DNA from 3 places in the Brachymonas sp. KE5 genome. Region 2 is predicted to be linked to each of the others. Evidence: predicted binding sites of a transcription regulator. Region 2 holds the regulator's gene; each other region holds the start of a gene.
The links. The regulator FNR, encoded in region 2, switches genes on or off when oxygen is low (the NO sensors DNR and NnrR bind a similar motif). The targets are predictions, from matches to a motif close to TTGATNNNNATCAA.

Region 1: the regulator FNR is predicted to act here: its motif matches at 2,513-2,526, upstream of ACX36O_RS07140 (hemerythrin domain-containing protein).
Region 3: the regulator FNR is predicted to act here: its motif matches at 3,576-3,589, upstream of ACX36O_RS12305 (DUF3149 domain-containing protein).

What each region holds. Positions count from the first base shown of each region.
Region 1 is NZ_CM173463.1:1,511,038-1,517,235, reverse strand. It holds gene pgsA (CDP-diacylglycerol--glycerol-3-phosphate 3-phosphatidyltransferase) at 1-114, opposite strand, end outside; gene ACX36O_RS07150 (P1 family peptidase) at 217-1,230, opposite strand; gene ACX36O_RS07145 (energy-coupling factor ABC transporter permease) at 1,227-1,847, opposite strand; gene ACX36O_RS07140 (hemerythrin domain-containing protein) at 1,931-2,449, opposite strand; gene ACX36O_RS07135 (universal stress protein) at 2,618-3,073, shown strand; tRNA gene ACX36O_RS07130 (tRNA-Gly) at 3,140-3,215, shown strand; gene alkB (DNA oxidative demethylase AlkB) at 3,280-3,933, opposite strand; gene ACX36O_RS07120 (choice-of-anchor I family protein) at 4,021-5,877, shown strand; gene ACX36O_RS07115 (glycosyltransferase) at 5,969-6,198, opposite strand, start outside.
Region 2 is NZ_CM173463.1:645,986-652,183, forward strand. It holds gene ccoP (cytochrome-c oxidase, cbb3-type subunit III) at 1-61, shown strand, start outside; gene ccoG (cytochrome c oxidase accessory protein CcoG) at 209-1,678, shown strand; gene ACX36O_RS03020 (nitrogen fixation protein FixH) at 1,696-1,983, shown strand; gene fnr (fumarate/nitrate reduction transcriptional regulator Fnr) at 2,086-2,814, opposite strand; gene hemN (oxygen-independent coproporphyrinogen III oxidase) at 3,038-4,435, shown strand; gene ACX36O_RS03035 (sulfite exporter TauE/SafE family protein) at 4,529-5,215, shown strand; gene ACX36O_RS03040 (sulfite exporter TauE/SafE family protein) at 5,219-6,043, opposite strand.
Region 3 is NZ_CM173463.1:2,585,870-2,592,067, forward strand. It holds gene ACX36O_RS12285 (GlsB/YeaQ/YmgE family stress response membrane protein) at 1-53, shown strand, start outside; gene ACX36O_RS12290 (AI-2E family transporter) at 207-1,400, shown strand; gene ACX36O_RS12295 (rhodanese-like domain-containing protein) at 1,455-1,868, opposite strand; gene ACX36O_RS12300 (CHASE3 domain-containing protein) at 1,886-3,391, opposite strand; gene ACX36O_RS12305 (DUF3149 domain-containing protein) at 3,651-3,818, shown strand; gene ACX36O_RS12310 (HP1242/YdcH family protein) at 3,976-4,197, shown strand; gene ACX36O_RS12315 (16S rRNA (uracil(1498)-N(3))-methyltransferase) at 4,247-5,017, opposite strand; gene ACX36O_RS12320 (aminoglycoside phosphotransferase family protein) at 5,046-6,134, opposite strand.

The DNA.
Region 1 (6,198 bases), 870 kb from region 2:
GGCGGCCAGCACGTTCTGTGCGCCCGGCGACAGAGGCAGATAGAACACCGCAACTAGCAGCGGTATGGCAACAATGCGCGCCCAGGTCAGGCTGGTGGGAAGATTGAGGAACATGCGGTATCAGGGTGGGGCAATGCAGACTGCCGTACTAGTTGCCGATTGTGTCACGGATTTGCGTGCGCCCCGGATGCACGGCAGCATTTGTCCCTTCGGCTCTTACACCGTCTGCCAGTCGCTGGCCGCCGGCAAGGCCAGATCCCCCACGTGCACCGTGCGCGCACTGCGCAGAGCCACCTGCACTGCTCGCTGAGTGGCTTCGGCGGCCATGGCGCCCAGGGTGATCATGTCGGGCGCCTGCTCCGCACCGGCAGCGCCGGTGGACAGAGCGAACAGGGTGTCCCCGTCCAGCATCGTATGCACCGGCGTGATGCAGCGCGCCAGGCCGTCATGCCCGGCCAGCGCCAGGCGTTGCAGTTGCGCCTTGTCCAGGCGTGCATCGGTGGCAATCACGCCGATGGTGGTATTGGTGCCGGGCAAGGCAAACTGCGGATGCTCTCCCTCCAGCAGGCTGCGCGTAGTGTCGCGCAGGGCACTGCCATCGGCCGTACGCGCGCCGGCCAGGATGCTGCCGTCCGGTGCCAGCACGTCGCCCACGGCGTTGACCGCCACCAGGGCGCCCACCGTCACGCCATGCACCGTCACACTGGCGGAGCCGATGCCGCCCTTCATGGCGCAACCATGGCCGAACAGCTTGCCCACCGTGGCACCGGCACCGGCGCCGACGTTGCCGGTCGCGCAGGGCGTGTTTCCGGCTGCCTGGCAGGCGGCACGCCCGGCTGCAGCGTCCGGCCGGATTGCCGCATCGCCCACGGTAAGGTCGAACAGCACTGCCGCCGGCACGATGGGGACACGGCCAACGCCGACATCCAGGCCGTAGCCCTGTTCTTCCAGCCATTCGGCCACTCCGGTGGCGGCTGCCAGTCCCCAGGCGCTGCCGCCGCTGAGCACGACGGCGTGCACCTGTTCCACCAGATTGCCGGGGCGCAGCAGATCGGTTTCGCGCGTGCCGGGCGCGGCGCCGCGCACATCCACGGCGGCGACCGCTCCTTGCGGCGTCAGCACCACGCTGCAACCCGTCGGGCGCAGATCCGAAGTGAAGTGCCCCACCTGCAATCCCCGCACCCGGGTGATGCAGCCAGTGTCAGGGAGGGTGGAGGCAGTGTGTGTCATTTGTGCAGATAGAGGTTGTCGGACCAGGTGGCCAGCCACTGGGGGCGGAAAGCAACGAAGATGGCACTGAACATGCCGGTCATGAAGGCTTCGCCCCAGGCCATCATCCAGTGCGCGGTAGTGACCAGGCCGGGCTCTATATTGGGGAGATCGGCACCCGCCCATTCGCCCAGCAGACTGGCGCCAAAAGTGCTCACTGCCGTCACGATGAAGCCGCGGCCCAGCGTATACACGAATACATGCGGGCCGATATAGCGCCGCAGCAGGGCTCCCAGCCACAGCGCAATGGTGGCGGGAAGCACGCCGATCCAGAAGGCGTTGGCGATCAGCGCTTCAACCGGAGCCGGGGCTACCAGGCCGGACAAGGCGGCAATCAGGCAGATCACCGGCACGGCCAGCGGCCAGCCCAGCATCAGCAGGATCAGGCAGGAGCCCGACAGGATCAGCGGGATCGGCATGCTGTGCATGCGCGGCAGCGCCCACAGCCACGGAAAGAACACCAGGCTGGCCAGCAGCGGAGTGGCCAGATTGCCTCCGCTCAGCATGCGCCAAGGACGCAGGCTGAAAGCCAGCGCCAAGGCCGCCAGCAGAGGCAGCCATTCCCAGTTGAGTTCCATCATGGCGTGGATGATACAGCGCGGCGCAGGCACGCAGCCTGCGCATCAGGGGCACAGCAATCTGGCCGGCAGGCGGCGGCGGGTCAGGCGCTGGCAGGAGTGGGGGCCGTGTCTGCGGCAGGCACGTTTTCGTCGGAACAGGTTTCGCCGCCGCAGCCATGGATCAGCTCGCCGGGCAACAGCTCGGGGTGGGCGATGCTGCCGCTGACCGGGTCGTAGCCCACGCGCTTGAGGTGCCAGGCCAGCGCGGCGTCCATGCTGTCGGCATGCTGCGGGAACCAGGTGGTCAGTTCGGCGGCCATCTGGCGCACGATGTTGCGGTGGCCTTGCTGGCCATAGCGCAGGCCGTCGCGCATCACGTCGAGCACCGCCTTGTGGTGCGTGGTGTGGCAGTTGCCGGCGGCAAAACGGGTTTCCACCATCCAGCGGTTTTCGTTGTCGAAGTGCACCTGGGTGTGATCGATCAGTTCTTCCCACTTGGCCAGCAGGGTGTCGTCGGGGGCCTGCTGCACCTCGGCCAGCAGATCCACGAATTCGATGTGGGTCTGGTCCATGGCGCCTACGCCCAGCGCCAGATCATCGCTCCATTGCAGTGTGCTCACATGCTTCTCCCTATGCATTCCGGATGTCAGTCGATAGTGTAATCACAGCGTTGTGCACGTCGCTTGATGCCGGTCAGGAACAGGGGGACGGCTGCGGTTACACTAGGCACAGAAACAACGCATTGGCTGGCTCTGTGCGCAGCCCTTCAACTATAGAGAGGAGTCAACATGTTCAAGCACATTCTTCTGCCGGTCGATGGTTCCAGCACTGCATCGCTGGCCGTTACCAAGGCTCTTGCCATGGCCAAGGCCTTCGGCAGCAAGGTGACGGCGCTCTACGTGCTCGATCCGTATCCCTTCGCCAGCGCAGGCCCCGACTTTGCCTTCGGCCAGGCCCAGTACCTGTCCGCAGTCAATACCGAAGCCGAGCAGGCCCTGAAGGAAGTGGCAGAAGCATTCGCAGCCGAAGGCGTGACGGTCGACACCGTGACGGTGGATGCCTACGCCGTGTGGAAGGGCATCATCGACACCTCCGACGAAGTCGGCGCCGACGTGATCGTGATGGGCTCGCATGGTCGCCGCGGCGTCGAGAAGCTGATGCTGGGCAGCGTGGCACAGCGCGTGGTTTCGCACGCCCACAACTCCGTGCTGATCGTTCACCACGGCGCCAAGGCCGCCGCCTGAGATTTTTCCGGAATTTTTTGCCTTGCTTGCAAAAATCGAAAAAATCAGCATACAATAGCGGCTTCCGCGGGAATAGCTCAGTTGGTAGAGCGCAACCTTGCCAAGGTTGAGGTCGCGAGTTCGAGCCTCGTTTCCCGCTCCATACAAGAAAAGCCAGTGCAAGCAATTGCACTGGCTTTTTGCTTTGTGGTCGGCAACAAAGGTGTTCAGAGCGCCTTGCGGAAGGTCAGGTTGAGCCGGCGCGCGCCGGTTTGCGGGTGCGGCTCGCCCCGCACGGCCAGCACGCCGTGGTAGCGCAGCCGGTCTGCGCCTCCCCACACCACCACATCGCCATGGTGCAGCAGCACGCGCTGCACGGGATCGCTGCGTCGCAGGCCGCCAAACTGGAAAGTGGCGCTCATGCCCAGCGAGACGGACACGATGGGCGCCTGCAGGTCGCGTTCGTCACGATCCTGGTGCAGGCCCATGCGCGCGCCCATCGGGTATTCGTTGATCAGGCAGACGTCGGGTTCGTAACCGGCAAAGCCGGCTGCCTGTGCGGCGGATTGCGCCAGCACTTTCCAGCTCTCAGGCAGCGCCGGCCAGGGATTTCCGCTGGCGGGATCGGTGGCGGTATACCGATAGCCGCGCGTGTCCGATGTCCAGCCTGCGGCACCCGCGTTACTGATGCCGACGGACATGGTTTTTCCTCCTGGAACCTGCATGCAGCGCGGAGGCGTTTGGGCATGCAGGCGGGCGATATCCCGCAGCAGTTGCTCGGCCTGCGGCAGCGCGAAGCCACGCAGCAGCACGGCCTGGGCCGCAAGCGGAATGCGCTCGGCAGCGTCGGCGGGCTCGAAAAGGTCGGCAGTGAAGGACATGGACGGAGAGATGTCACCGGACTGAAACATGGAGTGGTTACTGTATGTAACCATTCCCGAACTTCATCCAGCAAAGAGGTCATTTCAATGCAAGTACGCTCCATTGTCCAGGCGTTTTCCATCAGCGTGTTGTCTGCTGCAGCTCTTGTTGCCTGTGGCGGGGGAGGAGGTGTCGGTCCGGTCAAGCCGGCCGAGGAGGCAACGCCGGTCTCTTTCACGCTGGAGAAAATCGGTGGCTTCGAAACTGGGGTGTTCGGCAAGAGTGCGGCGGAAATTCCTGCCTATGATGCCGCCTCCAGGCGCGCGTTCGTGGTCAATGCGCAGTCCGGCAAGGTGGATGTGCTGGACCTGAGCAACCCTGCCAAGCCGAAGAAAGTGGGTGAACTGGCATCCGCAGCGGTACTGGCTGATTCCGAAATCAACAGCGTTGCAGTGCATGGCGGCATTGTTGCCGTAGCCATCCAGGCGCAGCCCAAGACGGAAGGCGGCCGCGTTGCGTTTTTCCGTGCTTCCGACCTGACGCTGCTCAGCCATGTTGCCGTTGGCGCGCAGCCCGACATGATCACATTTACGCCGGATGGACGTCGCGTACTCACGGCCAACGAAGCCGAACCCAGCAACGATTACCAGACCGATCCGGAAGGCTCGGTCAGCATCATCCATATCGACAACGTCCGGAATCCGGTCGTGCGCACCGCCGACTTCACTGCCTACAACGGGCGTGAAGATGAGCTGCGCGCCAAGGGTATCCGCATCTTCGGTCCTGGCGCCAATGCCGCCAGCGATTTCGAGCCCGAGTACATCGCCGTCTCCGCAGACGGCAAGACGGCCTGGGCCACCTTGCAGGAAAACAATGCCCTGGCCATCATCGACATCGATGCCGCCAAGGTGCGCGATGTGGTGCCGTTTGGCTACAAGGACCATGGTGCCGAGGGCAAGGGCCTGGATGCATCGGATGCCGACCTGAAGGCCGATATCCGCACCTGGCCGGGCGTGCTGGGCATGTATCTGCCCGATGCCATTGCCTCCTACAGTGCAGGTGGCAAGACCTATCTGGTGACCGCCAACGAAGGGGATGCCCGCGCCTGGGGCGAAGACGACGACGCCTACTGGACAGGGGATGCCGGCAAGGGGTTTGTGGAAGAATTCCGCGTCAAGCACCTGATCAATGCCAAGGGCTGGAGCGGCCGTGCCGGAGACGATTTGCCGCCGCAGCTCAATGCGCTGGCCAAGGGTGGTTTGCTCAATCCGGCTGTCTTCGGTTATTGCGGCGCCATCGCCGGCAATCCGGGTGCCTGCCGTGATGATGGCAACCTCGGCCGCCTGACGGTTACCTGGATCCAGGGTTACCAGAGGGGTGCCGATGGCAAGCCGGTGTATTACAACGCCAAAGGAGTGCAGGATCCGGCTGGCGATCGCCTGATGTACGACAAGCTGTACGCCTACGGTGCGCGCTCCTTCTCGATCTGGAATGACAAGGGCGAGCTCGTCTGGGATTCGGGCGACGCCATCGAGAAGTTCTTTGCCAGCGATGCCTGCAAGCTGGGGGCGGGGCGTACCGTCGCCTGCAAGGACTTTTTCAACTCCAACCACGAAGCAGGCAGTTCGATGGACAACCGCAGCGACAACAAGGGTCCGGAACCCGAGGGCGTGGTGGTTGGCAAGATCGGCACCAAGACCTTTGCCTTTGTCGGCCTTGAGCGCATGGGGGGTGTGCTGGCCTATGACATCACCAATCCGTCCGCGCCGACGTTTGTCGACTACCTGAATACGCGCGAGGACTGGACGACCAAGGATCCATCCACCGTGGCGGCAGGCGATCTGGGCCCGGAGGGCCTGGCATTCATCCCGGCAAAGCAGTCGCCCAATGGCAAGCCGCTGCTGCTGGTGGGCAATGAAGTGAGCGGCAGCACTACGGTGATGCAGCTCAACCTCAAGTATTGATGTTCTGATTGCGGGGGCGTGGGCGTTACGCCCTTGCTTCCGCGCTCTCGGGGTGCAGGGCGCTTCGTCTGCGAGGCCTGATGCTGATCAGTCAGGCTTCGGCCAGCGAGCGGTACAGCCTGGCCAGCTTGCCCGCCATGGCGCTGTCCGACCAGGCATTGGCATAGGCGTGTGCCTGCTGACGCAGCCGGTCCAGGCGCTGTGGCTTGTTGAACAGCTCGCCCAGTTGCTGGCCGAAAGCGGCGGGATCCGCCGGTGGAACGATAGCGCAGGGGGCAGCATCCAGAATGTCGGCGGTGCCCATTTCTGCCAGGGCGATCA
Region 2 (6,198 bases):
GCTCAAGCCCGAGCAGATCCGCCTGGTGTCGGCCTATGTGTGGAGCCTTTCCAACAAGTAACCGACAATGTGCACAGGAAAACCTGTGCACGGGATAATGCACCGCCATGACTTCGATCAAAGGTCATGGCGGTTTTTTCATATGGCGACGCCCGATCGTCTTATCATATTCGGGTTCATGTAAGTAAGGCAGTCTGGAACACACACTATGTCCAACGAAGTCCCCGAGAAAAAGCAAACGCCTGAACCGGCACCGGAAAAAAAGGTCATCCCGATCGAGAAGGACACCTTGATGTCGGCCGCTACCGGCGGTTCGCTTTTTGCGGCATCCAAGGCGATCCATCCGCGTTCGATTTCCGGTCGTTTCACCAACTGGCGCTGGATTTTCGTCTGGCTCACACAGATCGTGTTCTATGGTCTGCCCTGGCTGAACTGGGGCGAGCGCCAGGCCGTGCTGTTCGACCTGGGTGCGCGCAAGTTCTATATCTTCGGCCTGGTGCTGTACCCGCAGGACTTCATCTACCTGACGGGCATTCTGGTCATCTCCGCACTGTCGCTGTTCCTGTTCACGGCGGTGGCAGGGCGCCTGTGGTGCGGCTACACCTGCCCGCAGACGGTTTACACCGAGATCTTCCTCTGGGTCGAGGCCAAAATGGAAGGCGACCGCAGTGCCCGCATGCGCCTGGACAAGAGCGGCTGGACGGGCGAGAAGATCCTCAAGCGTGGCGGCAAGCACCTGATCTGGCTGGCGATTGCGGTCTGGACGGGCCTGACCTTCGTCGGCTATTTCTCGCCCATCCGCGAACTGATCGGCAACTTCGCGCACTGGAACCTGGGCAACTGGGAAACCTTCTGGATCTTCTTCTACGGTTTCGCTACCTACGGCAACGCCGGCTTCATGCGCGAGCAGGTCTGCAAGTACATGTGCCCGTACGCTCGCTTCCAGAGCGCCATGTTCGACCCCGACACGCTGATCGTGACCTATGACGAGAACCGTGGCGAGCCGCGCGGTCCGCGCTCCAAGAAGGTCGATCGCAGCACGATTGCGCTCGGCGACTGTATCGACTGTTCCATGTGCGTGCAGGTCTGCCCGACCGGCATCGACATCCGCAAGGGTTTGCAGTACGAATGCATCGGCTGCGGCGCCTGTGTGGATGCCTGCGACGAGGTGATGGACAAGGTCGGCTACCCGCGTGGCCTGATCAAGTACTCCACCGAGAACGCGATGAAGAACAACTGGGGCAAGAGCGAGATCTGGAACCGGATCAAGCGTCCCCGTATCCTGGTCTACACGGGCATCCTGGTGCTGATTGCGGCTGCGCTGGTGACCAGCCTGAGCATGCGCAAGCCGATGCGGGTGGACATCATCCGCGACCGTGGCGTGATGTCGCGCATCGTCGACGGCGGCAAGATCGAGAACGTGTACCTGGTGCGCGTGATGAACACCACCGAGAGCGAGCAGAACTACGAGATCCGCGTGAACGGACTGCCCGGCGCCACCATTGCCGAAGGGGCAGACATGACCATCGGCCCGGCCCAGGTCGAGCAGCACGTGGTCGCCGTGCGCATTCCCGTGGGTTCCATGGAGCCGGGTTCGCACCCGATCTACCTGGATATCCGTGAAACCGGCAGCGATGCCATGGTGACCGAAAAGGCCGCCTTCCTGGTACCGAAATGATGAGCCAGGAGTCACGCATGCAAACCAGCAACCCGGATGCTTCGTCCCGTGGTCAGGTCCCTCACCCCGAAGAGGGCCGGTCGTGGTGGACGTATCCGATCGTATGGATGGTGGTGGGCGGCCCGGTGGCCGTCATCATCGCCAGCCTGATCACCTGGTACTTCATCGCGCATTCGCCCAATGAGGTGCTGATCGAGAGCCGGGAGGTGGAAACGCCCGGCCTGTCCAACCAGGGGGCGCAATTCACCCCTGCCAACCGGGCGCGCAATCATGCCGCCACGGGCGGCGTTCCGGCGTCGCACTGACCGGAAGCTCTCCTGAAGAATGCCGGCTGTGTGCCGGCATTTCTTTTGTTAATGAGAGGCGGGTTTCGCCCAACTGGTGCTTGCTCGTGCAGTGCTGCCGGGCTATTCGGGGTGGTGCTGGCTGACCAGCTGCTGCAGCGCTGCCGTATCCAGAATGCGCACGTGGCGTTGGCGCACCTCCACGATGCCCTGTTCGGCAAACCTGGAGAAGGTGCGGCTCACCGTTTCCAGCTTGAGGCCAAGGTAGCTGCCGATTTCCTCGCGCGTCATGCGCAGCACCAGTTCCGATTGCGAAAAGCCGCGCGCATGCAGGCGCTGCACCAGATTGAGCAGGAAGGCGGCCAGGCGTTCCTCGGCGCGCATGCTGCCGAGCAGCAGCATCATGCTCTGGTCGCGCACGATCTCGCGGCTCATGATCTTGTGCACGTGGTTCTGCAGCACCGTCACTTCGCGGGAAAGCGCCTCGAGTTCGTCATAGGGCATGACGCAGACTTCGGAGTCTTCCAGCGCGATCGCATCGCAGGTGTGGCGGTCGTGCACGATGCCGTCCAGCCCGACGATCTCGCCGGCCATCTGGAAGCCGGTGACCTGGTCGCGGCCGTCCTGCGCAGTGACCGTGGTCTTGAAAAAGCCGGTGCGGATGGCGTAGAGTGCCTTGAACGGGTCACCGTGCGTGAACAGCGGTTCGCCACGCGGAATCCTGCGCCGGGCACCGACCATGTTGTCGATATAGCGCAGTTCTGCCTCGCTCAGACCCATGGGCATGCACAGCTCGCGCAGATTGCAGTTCGAGCAGGCCACTTTGTAAGACTTGGGGAGCGAAGGAGACATGCAGCTATCCGGGGCGCGCGCCATTGCGCACTTGATCCTTGTCATGGAAAGTGCCGATTATCGCATGGCGGAAAAGAGGGGTTGATACATATCAATGGCTGCAGGGGCATTTCGCTGGCAAAGTAGATACCCGCAATGACAGCATGGCAGCGCCCGCAACCGTTCAGGCTTTTGTGCAGCAAGGGGTTATGCTGGCGCTTGCTCACTTAGAATGCCCGAGACCATGAGCAGTACCGAACAGATCATCCTCACCCCAGAATTGCTGGCCCGCTACGACATTGCTGGCCCGCGCTACACCTCCTATCCCACGGCTGACCGTTTTGTCGAGGCCTTTGGCGAGAGCGACTACATCGCTGCGCTGGAGCAGCGGCACAATTCCCGGCCGGGCCATGTGCTGCCGCTGTCGATCTATGTGCACGTGCCGTTCTGCCAGTCGCTGTGCTACTACTGCGCCTGCAACAAGATCATCACCAAGCACCGCGAGCGCGGCACCGAGTACCTGCGTTATCTGCAGCGCGAGATTGACCTGCATGTCGCGCATCTGGGGCGCGGGCAGGTGGTGTCGCAGCTGCACTTCGGTGGCGGCACGCCCACCTTCCTGGACGATGCGGAACTGAGTCAGCTGATGGGCATGATCCGGGGGGCCTTTGAACTGGCAGAGGGCGGCGAATACTCGGTGGAAGTGGACCCGCGCACGGTGGATGAAAAACGCCTGCAGAACCTGTTCGACCTGGGCTTCAACCGCCTGAGCTTCGGCGTGCAGGACTTCGACCCGGACGTGCAGAAGGCGGTGCACCGCATCCAGCCGGCCGAGCAGGTGTTTGCGCTGGTGGAGGCATCGCGCCGCATCGGCTTCAAGTCGGTCAACGTCGACCTGATCTACGGCCTGCCGCAGCAGACCGCGGCCTCGTTTGCACGCACGCTGAAGCAGGTGAACGAGTTGCGGCCGGACCGTATTGCGCTGTATGCCTACGCGCATCTGCCCGAGCGGTTCAAGGCACAACGCCGCATCGATGCCTACACGCTGCCCAGCGGTGGCGAAAAGATCGAGATGCTGTCGCAATCGCTCAAGGCCTTTGGCGATGCCGGCTACGTGTACGTGGGCATGGACCACTTTGCGCTGCCCGATGATGCACTGGCCATTGCCAAGCGCCAAGGCCGCCTGCACCGCAACTTCCAGGGCTACAGCACGCAGCCGGACTGCGACCTGATCGGCCTGGGCGTTTCGGCCATCGGCCGCATCGGCGCCACCTACAGCCAGAACGCCAAGACGCTGGAAGACTACTACGACGCGGTCGAGCGCGGCCATTTCCCGGTGGTGCGTGGCCTGGCGCTGACGCGAGACGACTTGATCCGCCGCGCCGTCATCATGGCCATCATGTGCCAGGGCGAGATCGACTACGAGTCGATCAACCTGGCCTGGCTGATCGACTTCAAGGATTACTTCGCGCGCGAGCTGGAGATGCTCGGGCAGAAGGAAGAGGAAGGCATGGTGCGCATCACCGAGAACGGCATCACCGTCACCGAGCAGGGCTGGTATTTCGTGCGTGGCGTGGCCATGGTGTTCGACAAGTACCTGCAGGCGGACCGCACCCGCGTGAAATTCTCTAAAATCATCTGATCGGTGGCAGACACCCGGCAGGGTGAGAGGGACTGCCATGGCAAGGCCGGCACCGGTGCATACCGTGCCGGCCGTTTTGCATGAAAGAGAAGTATGGAAGCATCATTGATCGTCACGGCCCTGCTGATGGGCCTGGCGGGCGGCCCGCACTGCATTGCCATGTGCGGCGCGGCATGCGCGGGGATCGGCGTCACGGCCGGTGAACGGCCGGCGCAGCAGAATACGGCCATGGGGCTGTTCCAGGTGGGGCGGGTGCTGGGCTATGCCGGCCTGGGCGCGCTGGCCGCGGCCACCATGCAGGGCCTGGGCTGGCTGACGGTGCAGAGTGCCGCGCTGCGGCCGGTGTGGAGCACGATCCACGTCGCCGCGCTGGTGCTCGGGGTGTTGCTGATGTTCCAGGGGCGGCAGCCGGCCTGGCTGGATCGCTCGGCGCGCAAGGTGTGGGAGCGCATCAAGCGCCTGCAGCAGCGCGGCGGTTCTTTCGGGCCGGTGCTGGTGGGCATGCTGTGGGCCTTCCTGCCCTGTGGCCTGCTGTATTCGGCACTGATGGTGGCGGCCCTGACCGGCGTGGTATGGCAGGGGGCAGCCGTGATGGCCTTGTTCGTGCTGGGCACCAGCGTGTCGCTGATGGCGGGCCCGTGGCTGCTGCTGCGCATGCGCAAGCTGGGCGATGGCGAATGGGGCATTCGCCTGGCTGGCCTAGCGCTGGCCATCAGCGCCGGCGTGGCGCTGTGGATGGGCCTGATGCATGATCAGGCGCCGTGGTGCACCACGCCCTGAGGTTTACGCGCCCAGCAGGCGGATACCCTTGATCAGCATGCTGACCGCCAGCAGCATCAGGATGCCGGCGAAGATGCGCTTGAGGGTCTTGACCGGCAGGGCGTGCGCGGTGCGTGCGCCCAGCGGGGCCATCAGCACGCTGCAGCTGGCGATCACGGCCAGGGCTGGCAGCCAGACGTAGCCAACCGACCATTCCGGCCGGCCCGCCACGCTCCAGCCGCCCAGCACGTAGCCGATCACGTTGAACACCGCGATCGGAAAGCCCAGGGCGGCGCTGGTGGCCACGGCGTTGTGGATGGCGACGTTGCACCAGGTCATGAAGGGAACGCTCAGGAAGCCGCCGCCGGCGCCGAGCAGGCCGGACAGGAAGCCGATCACGCTGCCGGCCGCCATCTGGCCGCCACGGCCGGGCATCTGGCGCGTGGGCTTGGGCTTGCGATCCAGGAACATCTGCAGCGCCGCCAGGATCACCAGCACGCCGAACACCACGGACAGCCAGGCACCCTTGAGCAGGGCGAACACGCCGATGCTGACGACCAGTGCGCCGATCATGATGCCCGGGGCGATACCCTTGACCAGATCCCAGCGCACCATGCCGCGCTTGTGGTGGGCGCGCACGCTGGAGATGGAGGTGAAGATGATGGTGGCCATGGAAGTGGCAATCGCCATCTTCACGGCCAGTTCGTTGTCGACGCCGCGGCTGGCCAGGATCCAGGTGATGAAGGGCACCAGCACCATGCCGCCCCCCACGCCCAGCAGGCCGGCCATGAAGCCGCCGGTGAGGCCGAGCGCGGCCAGTTCGACAATGGTGATGGGTTCGAGGATCATGGCGGGAAATCTGCTGAGGCGTTCGGAGCTCCGAACGCGAAAAGCCGCCCGGGGGGCGGCTTGGGGTCTGTCGCGAGGGGCGCCAGACGGCTGAGAGGTGTCTGCAGCAGAGCCAGACCGTCATCCTGAACGGAGGGGTTCAGGTGGGCGAGGGC
Region 3 (6,198 bases), 880 kb from region 2:
CCATCATCCTGCTGGCGATCGTGAATCTGGTGCGTCGCGGCAGCGTGCGCTGATCACCCGGCGCGACCCCAGCCCGTCCTGACAAGGCGGCCGGCGCCACCTCTGGCAACAGGGTGGCGTCATTTTTTTCATGCCGCGCTGCCGGCTCGCCCGCTACCGCCGGGCATGGCTTCACGGCATACTGTGAGAGCACTTTTTTCCGCATCATGCCCGACCAGCCTCCTCCCCTCTCCGCAGCACCGGCGGCGCCTCCCGTCCCGGCAAAACCCGATCCGGCAGACTCGCTTGATGCGGACACGGTCGGCGGCGCATCGAGACGCCGCCTGCTGATCTGGACGCTGATTCTGCTCAACGTCACGCTGGTGATCTTCCTGCTGAAGTGGGCCGATGCCTTCTTCATGCCTCTGGTGGCGGGCATCTTCCTCTCGTACACGCTCGGTCCCATCGTCGACTTCCTGCAGTTGCGCCTGCGCCTGCCGCGTGCGCTGGGCAGTGCGGTGGCCATTCTGGCCTTCATGGGCGTGATCGGCGGAATCGGCTATGCCGTTTGGTGGCAGGCGATCGACCTGGCCGAGTCCATGCCCGAATCGATCAACCGGGTCACGCGCAGCGTGCGCCAGGTGCAAGTCGACCGCAGCAGCTCGCTCTCCAAGCTGAACCAGGCGGCGCAGGCGGTGGACAACGCACTCAAGAGCGCATCGCCTGCCCCGCGCGGCTCGCAGTCGGCCGCGGCGCAGGCCGCGCCGGCGCCGGAGCGCGTCTCCTCGTTGCTGATGCAGCGCGCGTTGCGCGTGGTTGGCGGCATGGGTACGCTGGGTTCTGTGCTGCTGCTGGCCTATTTCCTGCTCACTGCCGGCGACAGCTTCCGGCGCAAGACCGTGCGCGTGGTCAGCAAGCGCTGGCAGCACAAGCGGGTGACGGTGGAGCTGCTGGATGACATCCACTCCTCGGTGCAGCAATACCTCGGCTCGCTGGTGATGGTCAACCTGCTGCTGGGCCTGCTGACCTACGTGACGCTGCTGGCCCAGGGCTTTCGCAATGCCGAGATCTGGGCCACGCTGGCCGGCATCCTGCACGTGATTCCCTACGTCGGCCCCCTGCTGACCGCCATCGGCGTGTTCATTGCCGGCGTGCAGCAATGGGGGGCCATCGTGCCGGCCGCGCTGGCGGCGGGCTCCACGCTGGTGGTGGCCGCACTGGTCGGATCGGTGGCCTATGCCTGGATCCTGGGACGCATTGCCAACATCAACCACTCCGCGCAGTTCATCGCGCTGCTGTTCTTTGGCTGGCTGTGGGGGGCGCTGGGGCTGCTGATCGCCATTCCGCTGGTGGTGGTGATCAAGGTGATTGCGGCCCGCGTGGATGCGCTGCACCCGGTGGCCGAGTTCCTGCGCGAGTAACGGAGACACCCCGCACAGGCTGGCGCGCGGGCACTGTGCGCAGCAGACCGGCTTTTACTTCTGGATCCAGGGCAGACCACGAAAACGCCAGCCACCCCGATGGCCGCGCTGTTGCGCACCATCCAGATCGCCCTCGAAACCTTCGAGCACGTTGTAGCAGCCCCCCAGCCCCAGCTCGGTAGCGCGCTGCGCGGCTCCGACGGAGCGGACACCGCTGCGGCAGATGAACAGCAGGCGCTGTCCGGGATGCTGCTGCGCAATCGCCAGTACCTGGGCATCAAAATCGGGATTGGGCACCATGCCGGGATAGATGCGCCAGCACAGGGGCACCGCTCCTGGCACCATGCCGACCCAGTCGCGCTCGGCGTCGGTGCGCACGTCCACCAGCACGCCCTGCCCCTGCTGCTGCCAGGTGTAGGCCTGTTCGGGTTCGATGTCGCCGGCGTATTGGGTGGGAGTGGTCTGCATGCGGGGGTCCTCGGGAATCATCCGAGTGTAGCCGGCGAAACCACCTCCCGCGTTTCGCCTCCGGACGTATCCACGATCAGTGCCGGGGCACCCGCATCGGGACGGGATGGCGCGGCGGCGGGGCGCGGTGCGGGCTGATGGCGCCGCTGCGGCAGCGACCCCTCGATGCGCGTGCCGCGTCCGGCCGCCGAAACAATGCGCAGGCTGCCCTGCATGGCCTCCAGCCGGTGCCGCATGCCGGACAGGCCGTAGCTGGCATTGGCCTTCTCGTTCACGTCGAAGCCGATGCCGTCATCCAGCACCTGCAGCAGCGCGTAGTCCTTCTTGTCGTGCAGCATCACGCGCACATGGCTGGCGCGTGCGTACTTGCTGATGTTGGTGAGCGCCTCCTGCATCACGCGGAACACCACCAGCTGCGCCTCGGGCGCCAGCTCCACCGGCTCGATGTCGGTTTCCACGCTGATCTCGGTGCGATCGGAAAATTCGCGCGCGTAGTTTTCCAGCGTGGCACGCAGGCCCAGGTGCGCCAGCGAGGACGGCTGCAGCTCCTCGATCAACTGGCGCTTGAAGGCCACGCCGGCGTTGAGCGACTCCACCAGATGCTGCAGGCGCTGGGCGATCTTCTCGTCGTCCACGCCAAGCTGCCCCAGACGCGACTTGATGCGCGCCGTATCGAGCTTGGCCGCCGTGAGCAGCGCGCCCATCTCGTCGTGCAGCTCCTGCGCCATGCGGCCGCGCTCGGCCTCCTGCACCTTCATCACATGCGTGGTCAGTTCGGACAGCTGGTGCGTGCGCTCGCGCACTTCGGTGTCGAGCTGGTCGCGCTCCTGCTGGATGGCCTGGCGACGCTCTTCCTGGATATGGTCGATGCGGCGCGACTGGCGCACCAGCAGGTAGAACGCGGCCGCACCCAGCAGGATCACCGCCAGCACCACCAGACGGGCCGCCAGCAGGTTGCGCTGCAGGGCCAGCCTGCTTTCCGCCAGGGCGCGGTCATTGGCCTGGCGCAGGCGCTCGATGCCGGTACGGGCGGTATCCATGTAGGTTTGTCCGGCATCGGTGTTGAAGGCGGTGAGCCAGTCCACGTCGCCGCTGGCACTCTGGCGCATGCGCACGGTCACCTCCATCTCGGCGATGCGGCGCGAGATGGGCCTGGAAATGCCGGCAAACTCGTTCAACTGCTGCTGTGAATCGACGTAGAAGCTGCGTGCCTTGTCCAGCGCCGGATCGATGCGCGAGACCGCCAACTGGTAGGGGCCGAGATAGCGCTTGTCGCCCGAAATCAGGTAGCCGCGCTGCAGGGTCTCGGCATCGATCACGGCGGTGCGCAGATTGTTCAGCGCGACCCGTTGCTGCTCCAGACGGTCCACCTGGTCGAGATGGTCACGCGAGTTCATGTAGCCGAACTCGTTCAGCAGCAGCACCAGAGCCACCACCAGCATGGCCCAGAACATGGCATGGGGCCGGGAAAAGTGGCGCAAGGCCTTGCCGAGGCGGGTTTCGGAGCGTGCTGCAGCTATCATGCAACCAATTGTGCATGGCCTGCGTGCGCTTTTCTTGTAGGAAACCGGCGCATCTTCACTCTCTGAAGCAAGCCCTGCATGCCGCCCATTCCCGAGTTGCCCCCTGCCCGACTGGCTGCAGCGTCATGTCGAAGTCATCAAATCGTGGCATAAATGACGGTTGGCTGACCTATCCTGGGGGTGATTGACATACGTCAAACGTTCCAAGCCGCAGATCAGGCCCAATGGCCCATGTTTGTAAACTGAATGGGAGAGTTCCATGGATGTGCTCATGCGCGAACTGTTTGCCACCGACATCGGCTTGCTGACCATTTTCACCATCGGCTTCATCGTGGTGATGGCTGCCTGGCTGTTCTTCTTCGTCCGCAAGAACGTGGCACGCGACGAGGCCGCACACGCCAAGGACACCCCGAAACTGCGCAACTGAGTGCAGCATTGAACGGATGGTTCTGGCGGCCCGGGTGCTCGCCGCACGGGGCTGGCTCGCTTATACTGGAGGCATGAAGGCCGGTTACCTGCCGTAACACGAAGGCAGCAGGGTCCGGCCGGATCAGTGCCCATACCCACTCCAAGAGGACCATCCCATGTTTCCCGAATACCGCGACCTGATTTCCCAGCTCAAGAGTGAAGACGCCCACTTCGAACGTCTGTTCGAAAAGCACAACGAGCTGGACCACCGCATCAAGAACATGGAAGCGCACATCGAGCACGCGACCCACGAAGAAATCGAGGTTCTGAAGAAGCAGAAGCTGATGATCAAGGACGAGCTCTACCAGATCCTGCGCAAGGCAGACGGCAAGGCCTGAGCCTGACCTACCCCCGTTCCATGCCCGCCCCGTGCGGGCATTGCTGTTTTCAGCCCTGGCGCAGCGTCAGGCAGGCCAGCGCGGCCAGCGGTGCGGTTTCGGCACGCAGCACATGACGCCCCAGCGACAGCGGCCGGAAACCCCGGGCCAGCGCCAGCGCTTCTTCCCCCGCACTCAGGCCGCCTTCGGGACCGGACAGCAGGTAGATGTCGTCCGGCAGGGCTTCCTGCATCAGCACCGCCAGCGGCTGGCTGCCTTCGCTCAGGGACAGTATCCAGCGTGCTGCCTTGCTGTCCGCGCCCTGCACGGCCTCGGCCAGCGTGCTGACGGGGTGCAGCTCGGGCACACGATTGCGCCCCGATTGCTCGCAGGCCGCCACGGCCACCGCCTGCCAGTGTGCCTGCTTCTTTTCGGCACGCTCGCCCTTGAGGCGCAGCACGCTGCGCTCGGTCATCAGCGGACGGATGCTGGCCACGCCCAGTTCGGCAGCCTTTTCCACCAGCCAGTCCATGCGTTCGTTGGCCGGCACGCCGCTGAGCAGGTGCACGCGTGGGCCCGCATCTGCCTGCTCCACCTGCCGGGCACCGACGCGGACTTCCACTTCGCTGCGCCCCATGCGCGTGATGACGGCCTCGAAGCTGCCATCTGCATAGTCCGGACGCGCTTGCCCCGGCGGCAACTGGGCCGCCAGGCCCCCATGGAACAGCGTCAGCGCATCACCCGGCTGCATGCGCAGCACCTGCACATGGCGCGCCGCACCCGCGGGCAGGCTGAGCGTATCGCCTTCGGCCAGCGGGACAGGACAGTGGAAGCGCGGCATGGTCAGCAGTTTTCCTGGAGCAGGCGCATCACATGCGGCCAAAGGCATAGCCCGTCACATCCTGCGTGCCCTCGACATCGTCCACCAGCTTGAGCAGCGGCGCCAGCTCGCGGTAGCGGCGCGCGGTGCTGCGGATGTAGTGGATAAAGCGCGGCGCGTCGGCCAGGTATTTGTCCTTGCCGTCGCGCAGCGTCAGACGCGCGAAGATGCCGGCCACTTTCAGGTGGCGCTGCAGCGCCATCCATTCCACGGCGCGGTAGAAGGCACCGAAGTCGGCATGCCAGTCCTCGAAATCCATCAGGCCGGCCTTGCGCGCGCGCTCCCAGTAGCGGATGGTCACGTCCAGCACCAGGTCTTCTTCCCAGCTGATGAAGGCATCGCGCATCAGGCTGGCGATGTCGTAGGTAACGGGGCCGTAGACCGCATCCTGGAAGTCGAGCACGCCCAGGGGCGCACCGGGTGCATCCCCCAGCATCAGATTGCGCGGCATGAAGTCGCGGTGCACATAGACCTGCGGCGCAGCCAGGTTGCGCTGCACGATCAGGTCGAAGGCGGATTGCAGCACCTGCTGCTGCTCCGGCGTGAGCGGGTGCTGGCGGTGCTGCGCGATGTACCAGTCCGGGAACAGCTGCAGCTCGCGGCGCAGCAGCGCCTCGTCATAGGGCGGCAGCACCGCGGGGCGCGAGGCCTGCTGCCAGGGCAGCAGCACGTCCAGCGCACGCAGATAGAGCGGCTGCGCCGCCTCGGGGCGGGCCGGATCCAGCGCGCTCATCATGGTGGCATCGCCCAGATCGGTCAGCAGCATGAAGCCGTTGGCTTCGTCCCACTCCAGCACGCGCGGGGCGTGCAGGCCGGCCGCCTCCATCAGGCGCGCCACATGCACGAAAGGATGGCAGTTTTCCTTCTCCGGCGGGGCATCCATGATGATGCGCGCCGGCTGTCCCGCGGCGCCGAGAATGCGCAGGTAGCGGCGGAAGCTGGCATCGGCACTGGCGATCTGCAGCGTCTGCGGCTGCAGGCCGTGGCGCGGTGCGACCTGCGCCAGCCAGGCATCGAAAAGGGAAGCACGGACGGGATCCGCCCAGGTGACGGGCGAGGGAGAAGACGCGAGGGACATGGAGCGACAGGCAGGAAAGGAAACGGCCACGCCAACCCGGCCGGGCATGGCCTGAAACTGCCAT